2 linked regions of the Paludisphaera borealis genome follow. The main gene of each other region encodes a partner of the protein of the gene in region 2 in a complex. Links are inferred from orthologs where the notes say so. Each region holds a gene or a part of one and is shown on either strand. Other genes may lie near its edges. The genes, in order: secY and secA.

The links.
Region 1: the proteins of secA (region 2) and secY are in contact, whole or in part, in a crystal structure (PDB 3DIN), measured with the Thermotoga maritima proteins. The link is inferred for Paludisphaera borealis from one-to-one orthologs. Residues at the interface, in WP_004082002.1 of Thermotoga maritima: Glu261, Ala262, Arg263, Lys300, Ala301, Arg302, Thr303, Ile304, Ile305, Leu323, Tyr324, Asp325, Pro326, Val329, Ser330, Tyr333, Ile336, Lys340, Phe345, Val349, Glu363, Phe364, Tyr374, Ser375, Gly376, Gly377, Glu393, Ile395, Thr482, Ser483; in WP_004081795.1 of Thermotoga maritima: Glu108, Gly109, Glu110, Glu111, Ala236, Glu237, Arg238, Arg239, Ile240, Thr241, Ile242, Gln243, Tyr244, Ala245, Arg246, Arg247, Val248, Thr249, Gly250, Arg251, Arg252, Val253, Tyr254, Gly256, Ala257, Ser258, Thr259, Tyr260, Leu261, Pro262.

Annotation. Positions count from the first base shown.
Region 1 is NZ_CP019082.1:3,716,719-3,720,007, reverse strand. What follows is about bases 155-3,137. They hold secY (preprotein translocase subunit SecY), read right to left. Parts: upstream 2,342-3,137; coding sequence 968-2,341; downstream 155-967. Other genes in these bases: rpsE (30S ribosomal protein S5), read right to left, coding at 3,061-3,137; rplO (50S ribosomal protein L15), read right to left, coding at 2,567-3,061; map (type I methionyl aminopeptidase), read right to left, coding at 155-836. Outside these bases: more of map, read right to left, coding at 54-154; more of rpsE, read right to left, coding at 3,138-3,289. UniProt on the Escherichia coli protein: The central subunit of the protein translocation channel SecYEG. Consists of two halves formed by TMs 1-5 and 6-10.
Region 2 is NZ_CP019082.1:991,201-995,682, reverse strand. The notes cover bases 165-4,340. They hold secA (preprotein translocase subunit SecA), read right to left. Parts: upstream 3,992-4,340; coding sequence 365-3,991; downstream 165-364. In the rest of the region: BSF38_RS03900 (3-deoxy-D-manno-octulosonic acid transferase), read right to left, coding at 1-36. UniProt on the Escherichia coli protein: Required for protein export, interacts with the SecYEG preprotein conducting channel.

The sequences.
Region 1 (3,289 bases), 2.7 Mb from region 2 along the record:
CGCATCCGGTCGTCGTTGGATTCGGTTCCCTCGGGAAGATCGGTTCGGCGTCGTCAGTCTTCCAGCAGCGTCAGGACGCGGGGGCCTTCGGGCGTCATGGCGATGGTGTGCTCGAAGTGGGCGCTGGGGCGGCGGTCCTTGGTCTCGACGGTCCAGCCGTCGTCGAGGGTGCGGACGTCCTTGGTTCCCATGGCGACCATCGGCTCGACGGCGAGGACGATTCCGGGTTCGAGGCGGATGTCGTTCTTGCGGAGGGCCTTGCTGACGAAGTTGGGGACCTGCGGCTCCTCGTGCATGTCCTGGCCGATGCCGTGGCCGACGAATTTCTCGATGACGTGGAACCCCTGGCTCTTGACGTACTGCTCCATCAGGCTGGCGACTTCCGACCAGTACCGGCAGCGGCCCATGGCCCGGATCGCCAGTGCGAGGGTTTCGGAGGTGACGTCGAGGAGCTTCTGAACGTCCGGGGGGATCGCGCCGATGGCCAGGGTGACGGCCGAGTCGCCGCACCAGCCGCCGACCTTGCAGCCGGTGTCGATCGAGACCACGTCCCCTTCGCGGAGCGGCCGCTTGTTGGGGATGCCGTGGACGACGTGCTCGTTGACGCTGGAGCAGATGACCGCCGGGAACGGCGGCTTGCCCTTGGTCGAGCACGGGTAGCCGAGGAACAGGGGTTGCGCGTCGTGCTCGCGGAACACGGCGGCGACGGCCTCGTCCATGTCGGCGGTGGTCGCCCCCGGCACGGCCAGCTTGCGAGCCTCGGCCAGGGCCTTGGCGACCACCCGGCCGGCGTCGCGCATCAGGGTGATTTCGCGGGGGCTCTTGAGCCGGACCATCGGCCTGGGCCGAGGACCGGCCGAACCGTCGGGCCCCGACGCGCCCGGGGCGCGGCCGAGGCCGGACAAGAACGACGGCAGCGATGGACGACGGCTCGCGCCGCGATGGGAAGACACGGTGCGACGACTCCTCACTTCCGGTTCACGAGACCGGAGTAGTTCCTCATGACCAGGTGGCTGTCGATCTTCTGGACCAGGTCGAGGCAGACGCTGACGACGATCAAGAGGCCGGTGCCCCCCAGGAACTGGGCCACCGTGAAGTCGACGTTCAGGCCGTTCTGCACGAGCAAGGGGATGACGGCGACCAGCGACAGGAACGCGGCGCCGACGTAGGTGATCCGGAGCATCACCTTCTCAAGATACTCGGCGGTCCGCTTGCCCGGCCGGTAGCCCGGGATGAAGCTGCCGTAGTCCTTGAGGTTCTCGGCCATGTCCTTGGGATTGAAGGTGATGGCCGTCCAGAAGTAGCAGAAGAAGTAGATCAGGATGATGTTGCAGACGGTGTAGACGTAGCTCTGCCGCTGGAACGCGTCGGCCATCTCCTGGATCCCGCCGGCGAGCATCGAGCCGAACGACCAAGTCTCCGACCGCAGGCTCTGGGTCGCTCTGGCGAGGCTGTTGAGCACGAACGACGGGAAGATCAAGAGGCTCGACGCGAAGATGATCGGCATGACGCCCGCCTGGTTCACCTTCAGCGGCAGGAACTGCCGGGTGCCGCCGAAGACCCGCCGCCCGCGGACGTGCTTGGCCGACTGGGTGGGGATCCGCCGCTGGCTCTCGGTGATCGCGATCACTCCGACCACGACGGCGACGAACAGCCCCAGGAGCAGCACGAGCGTGATGATCCCGTACTTGCCGGGTTCGGGCGAGAGCCGGGTGGTCGAGTTCTCCCACAGGCCCTTGAGCGCCACCGGCATCCGGGACAGGATGCCCGCCATGATCAGGATGCTGATGCCGTTGCCGATGCCGTACTCGTCGATCTGCTCGCCGATCCACATCAGGAACACGGTTCCGGACGTCATGACCGAGACGCATATCAGCCCGTGCCAGAAGTCGCGATACTGGGGGAGCACCACGTTCATCTGGGGACTCATCATGTACTGGACCCAGAACGCGCTCTGGACGGCGCAGAGGATGACCGTGGCGTACCGCGTGTATTCGTTGATCCGCTTCCGGCCGCTCTCTCCTTCCTTCATCATCGCTTCGAGCGACGGCACGACGCTGCCGAGGAGCTGGAAGATGATCGAGGCGGAGATGTAGGGCATGATCCCCAGGCCGAAGATCGTGCTCATGCCGATCTGGGTGCCGCCGAACATGGCGACGGTGCCGAAGATCTTGCCGGCGGCGTTGGAGTTGAGCTGCTCCTCCCAGTTGCGGAGCTGCGCCTGGTTGACGATCGGCAGCGGGATGTAGAAGCCGATCCGGTAAATGGCCAGGAGCATGGCCGTGAAGAGGATCTTGCGCCGGAGTTCGGGGATCTTAAAGACGGTGAGCAGCTTGTCCACGCGCGATCGCCTCCGCTGGGCCGTGAGTCGGATCGAATCGAATCAAAAAGGTCCGCGGGCCTGGGCGCCCGGTTCGCGGCGGCGAGCCGGGCGCGGCGAGGCGGCGGAGAACGGACTGCGACGGCGTGTGGTCACGCCTTATCTCGATAGGACCGCCGCCCGGCGGCCGATCGCCTGGCAAGCCGGCGAAACGGTCCGCGGATCGGAACGGGTTGGGTCGGATGATCAGGCGCGGGCCGCGGCGGCGGCCGGGCCGCGCTGGTTCACGTAGGCGACGACGACGACCTTGCCGCCGGCGGCCTGGATCTTGGCGGCGGCCGACTCGCTGAACTTGGTCGCGTGGACTTCCAGCGCCTTGGTGAGCGCGCCGTCGCCCAGGACCTTGATCCCGTCGTGGTTGTAGCCCTTGACGAGCCCCTTGGCTCGCAAGGCGTCCTCGTCGACCAGGCCGGCCTCGGTGAAGACGGCTTCGAGGTCGTCGAGGTTGAGGATGACGTAGTGCTTCTTGAACGCGCCGTTGACGAATCCCCGCTTGGGGACGCGGCGGGCCAGCGGCATCTGGCCGCCTTCGAACAGCGGGCTGAGCTTGAAGCCCTGGCGCGACGAGTGGCCCTTGTGGCCCTTGCTCGAAGTCTTGCCGTGGCCCGAGCCGACACCGCGGCCGATCCGCTTCCGCTTCTTGCGGCGCTGGATTCCCTTGCTGACGTCGTGTAACTGCATCAGATCTGCACTCCCCGAAGCCGGGCGATCTCTTCTTTGGTCCGGAGTTGAGTCAGGCCCTGGATGGCGGCCTTGACCAGGTTCAGTTTGTTGGGGGAGCCGAAGCTCTTGGTGAGGACGTCCTTGATGCCGGCGGCCTCGACGACCGCGCGGACGGCGCCGCCGGCGATGACGCCGGTGCCCGGGCTGGCGGGCATCAAGAGCACGGTGGCCGCGCCGAACTTGCCG
Region 2 (4,482 bases):
CAGCGAGGCGTAAATCAGGTTCAATGCCAGAGGCATCTCGGGGAATCCTTTCCCGCTAGAGAGCTAGGGGTCCTCTCGACGAGACGCTGACTTCCTACGCAAGTGACATGCCTGATCCGATCGAATTCTGGTTCGACGCCCTCGAAAAAGACCATCGACGCCCCTCCCGGTCTCCGGTCCCGAATTCTCTCCCGATCCGCCGACCGGGCTTCGGCCGGCTCAAAAGCCGAACCATAAACCCTTTCACCACAACCAGTTAAAAATCAAACTCCTGCTCAGATCGTCCTCACGACGGCTCCAGAAGCAAGCCGCCCGCGCGGTTGGCGCGGGCGGCGGAGTCCTTCAGGCGACCGGACCCACCTGGTCAAAACTCGTCGGCGGCGGCCTGGTTGCGCATGTGGCAGGCTTTGAACTTTTTTCCTGATCCGCAAGGGCAGGGGTCGTTCCTGCCCACCTTTTTTCCAACGTTGCGGACGGGCTCTTTCCGTTTATCGGACGCCTGCTGGCTCGACTGGATCGCGGCGTCCTGCGATTGCCGGACGCCGCCGCCGTCGGGAACGGCGGCGAGCTGGGAGTCGGCCGACTCATGGATCGTCTGGGCCCGATCGAGCTTCCAGCGCGATCCGAGATACGAAAGGAACTCGGGGTCGAAGTGCTCGACGCGGAAGATCAGGTCGGTGACGCGGTCGGCGATCCCGTTCCACATCTCGCCGAAGATCCGCATCCCCTCGCGTTTGTACTCGACCTTGGGATCGATCTGAGCGTAGCCCTGGAGCCCGATCGAGCTGCGGAGGTGGTCCATGGCCCGGAGGTGCTCCATCCAGCTCGAATCGAGGATCTGGAGGAGGAGGACCTTCTCCATCTCGCGCATCTCGGGCCGGGCCTTGGCGTCGACGGCGGCGACCAGCAGCGAGCGGACCTCGGCGGGGGGCATCTGGGCGAATTCCTGCGGCGTGGACTCGACGCCGAGGTTCTGGCGGGCCCACGACGACAGCTCGGCCAGGGCGTTCTGGTCGGCGGGCAAGGGGAACTTCTCACGGCCCGAGCCCTTCGGGAACGCGGCGTCGAGCCGCGCGTCGAGGTCGGCGGCCAGCTTCGCCCCCTGGTAGTGCTTGTGGGCGAGTTCGATCAGGTGCGACTCGATCTCGGGACGCAGCAGGGGACGCAGCTCGTCGGCGTCGACGATCGAGTGGAACCGCTCCGACGCCCAGGCCGCCAGGCCCTCGCGATCGTAGCGCGGGGTCTGCGACTGCGACCGCTCGCCGAGGAACCGGGTGACGGCGATCCGCACCGGAAGCTCCGACTCCTTGACGGCGTAGTGCTCGCGCGCCTTGTCCCTGAGCTGCCGCACGATCTCGACGCGGCCGAGGCCCTGCCAGGTCTCGGGATCGACGGCCAGGCCGAACTTGTGGTGGACCCATCCCGCCAGCGACCGTCGGCCCCAGTCCGGTTCGAGGAACTCCTTGGCCGGCGTGAGGTCGAGCTTGTCGATCGACTCCTTCGCCTTGCCGTGGAGGAAATCCTCGAGCTCTCCTCGGTTGAGCCGCGTCTCGTCGCCGTCGCGCTCTTCGAATCGTCGAAGTTCCTTCTCCTTGACGTCCAGCTCGAATCGCTTGTTGAACCAGTTGACGAAGGCGACCCAGGTCCAGTCCTCGGGCTCGGCGTCGGACGGGAGGTTCTCGTCCATCGCCTCGCGGATCGTCTCGTAAAGCTGCCGTTCGCCGCGGCCGCGAACAACCTCGCCGGCGTCTTCGAACGCGACGCCCTTGAAATCGCGAGCCGGGACATCGACGTTGAGCCTATGCGAGACCCACTCGGCAAAGCTCGCGGCGCCGTAGTCGTCGGCGAGGAACCGGCCGGCGGCGTCCTGGACCTGGGAATCGATCATCTCCAGGATGCGGTCCTTGGGAGACTCGCCTTCCAGCAGGCTCTGGCGGAACGAATAGACCCGCTTCCGCTGCTCGTCCATGACCTCGTCGTATTCGAGCAAGTTCTTGCGGATGTCGAAGTTGCGTTCTTCGACCTTCTTTTGGGCGCCCTCGATCCGGCGACTGACCATCTTGCTCTCGATGGCCTCGCCCTCTTGCATGCCGAGCCGGGTGAGCACAGCCGAGACCCAGTCGCCGGCGAACTTCCGCATCAAGTCGTCGTCAAGCGAGAGGAAGAACCGCGACGATCCGGGGTCTCCCTGACGGCCCGACCGACCGCGAAGCTGGTTGTCGATCCGCCGGCTCTCATGCCGCTCGGTGCCGATGATGTGCAGCCCGCCGTTGGCGGCGACCTCGCGCCCCTCGGCCTTCATCTCCGGCTCGTACTTGCCCACGGCGTCGAGCCACACCTGCTTGGGGACGTCGAGCCGGGTCTCGTAGATGATCCGGCCGTCCTCGTTGGTCGCCCGCTTGAGGTCCGACCAGGCCATGAACTCCGGGTTGCCGCCGAGGATGATGTCGGTGCCGCGGCCGGCCATGTTGGTGGCGATCGTCACGGCGGCCTTGCGACCCGCCTGGGCGACGATCTCGGCCTCGCGCTCGTGGTACTTGGCGTTCAAGACCTGGTGCGGGATTCCGTACCGGGTCAGGTACTCCGACAGCTCCTCGGACTTCTCGATCGACACCGTGCCCACGAGGATCGGCCGGCCCGTCTCGTGGACCTCCTTGATCTCGTCGAGCATGGCCTTGTTCTTCTCGCGCTCGAACCGGAAGATCACGTCGGGGTAGTTGACCCGGCTCAGCCCCCGGTTGGTCGGGATCGCGATCACGTCGAGGCCGTAGACCTTGTAGAACTCGTTCGCCTCGGTCATGGCGGTGCCGGTCATGCCCGAGAGCTTCTTGTAGAGCTTGAAGAAGTTCTGCAGCGTGATCGTCGCCAGCGTCTGGTTCTCTTCCTTGATCTTCACCCGCTCTTTGGCTTCGACGGCCTGGTGGAGCCCGTCGGACCACTGGCGGCCGACCATCAGCCGGCCCGTGAATTCATCGACGATCACGACCTCGCCGTTGGGCTGAACCACGTAGTCCCGGTCGCGACGATACAGATGGTGGGCCTTAAGCGAGTTGTCGATCAGGTGGGGCCATTCCATGTTGCCCGGAGTGTAGAAGCTCTCCACCCCCGCGATCTTCTCCGCCTCGCGGACCCCCTCGTCGTTGAGATGGCAGGTCCGCTCCTTCTCCTTGACCTCGAAATGCACGTCGCGCTTGAGCAACCGGGCGATCCGGTCGGCCTCGGCGTACTTGCGGACGTCGTCGAAGGCCGGCCCCGAGATGATCAGGGGGGTCCGGGCCTCGTCGATCAGGATGCTGTCGACCTCGTCGATGATCGCGTAGTGGAGCTCGCCCTGGGCCTGATAGTCCTTGGTCGGCTTCATGTTGTCGCGAAGGTAGTCGAAGCCGAACTCGTTGTTGGTGCCGTACGTGACGTCGCAGGCGTAGGTCGCCTGGCGCTCGCTGGCTTCCATCTCCGACTGGATCGCGCCCACAGTCATGCCCAGCCCTTGAAACAGCGGGCTCATCCACTCGGCGTCGCGACGGGCGAGGTAGTCGTTGACCGTGACGACGTGCACCCCCTTGCCGTCGAGCGCGTTCAGGTACGACGCCAGCGTGGAGACCAGCGTCTTGCCCTCGCCGGTGATCATCTCGGCGATGTCGCCGCTGTGCAGCACCATCCCGCCCATGAGCTGGACGTCGAAATGGCGCATGTTGAGGAACCGGCGCCCCGCCTCGCGGCACGCCGCGAACGCCTCGGGCAACAGGTCGTCGAGCGACTCGCCGGCCTGTCGACGGCCGCGGAACTCCTCGGTCTTGGCCTTGAGCTGGTCGTCCGAGAGCGCCTGCATCGACGGCTCGAGCTCGTTGATCCGGGCTACCAGCGGACGCATGTGCCGAATCCGGCGCTCGTTGGAGCTGCCGAACAGCCGCACGAGCCCTTCCGACACGTTCTCGGAGATGGCGGACAGGGCGTCAGTCGTCTTATCCCAAAGCTCGATCAGCACTTCCATTGCCGCTCATTCCCCACGCAATGACTCTGGACACGTTGCAGCAAGTCGTTAAGACGCCAAACCTTACAGCGCCCGCTCGGTTTTCGTCAACCGGGGCCGCGGCGGTCCGCTCGACGGGCCGTCGACATTTCCTACGATCATTATGGGACGCCCGTTCGCAAATTCCTCGCCCGAAGTTCTTGGCCGCCACATGGATAACCGCATGCGGCCTTCCGCCCCCCGAGCCGGACCCGCCGCCGAAAAGGCCGCCCCGTCCCTCCGACCGCCAGACCGGAGAATTGGCTTCGTTTGCCCCGAAAACCACTCCGCATTCGAGTTCCCCCCGACCGATGACAGTCGCGAGGAAGGTCTTGCCCTGATGCCCGTCCTCATTCGAGCCTGGCCGCCGAATTGGCTTCGTTCGCGCCGGCCACAACGCCCGCCCCAAGAACGCAAAACCCTATCTTGCAATACTTTGTATCATAGAATGCCATTGGCTTCGTTCGTCCCGA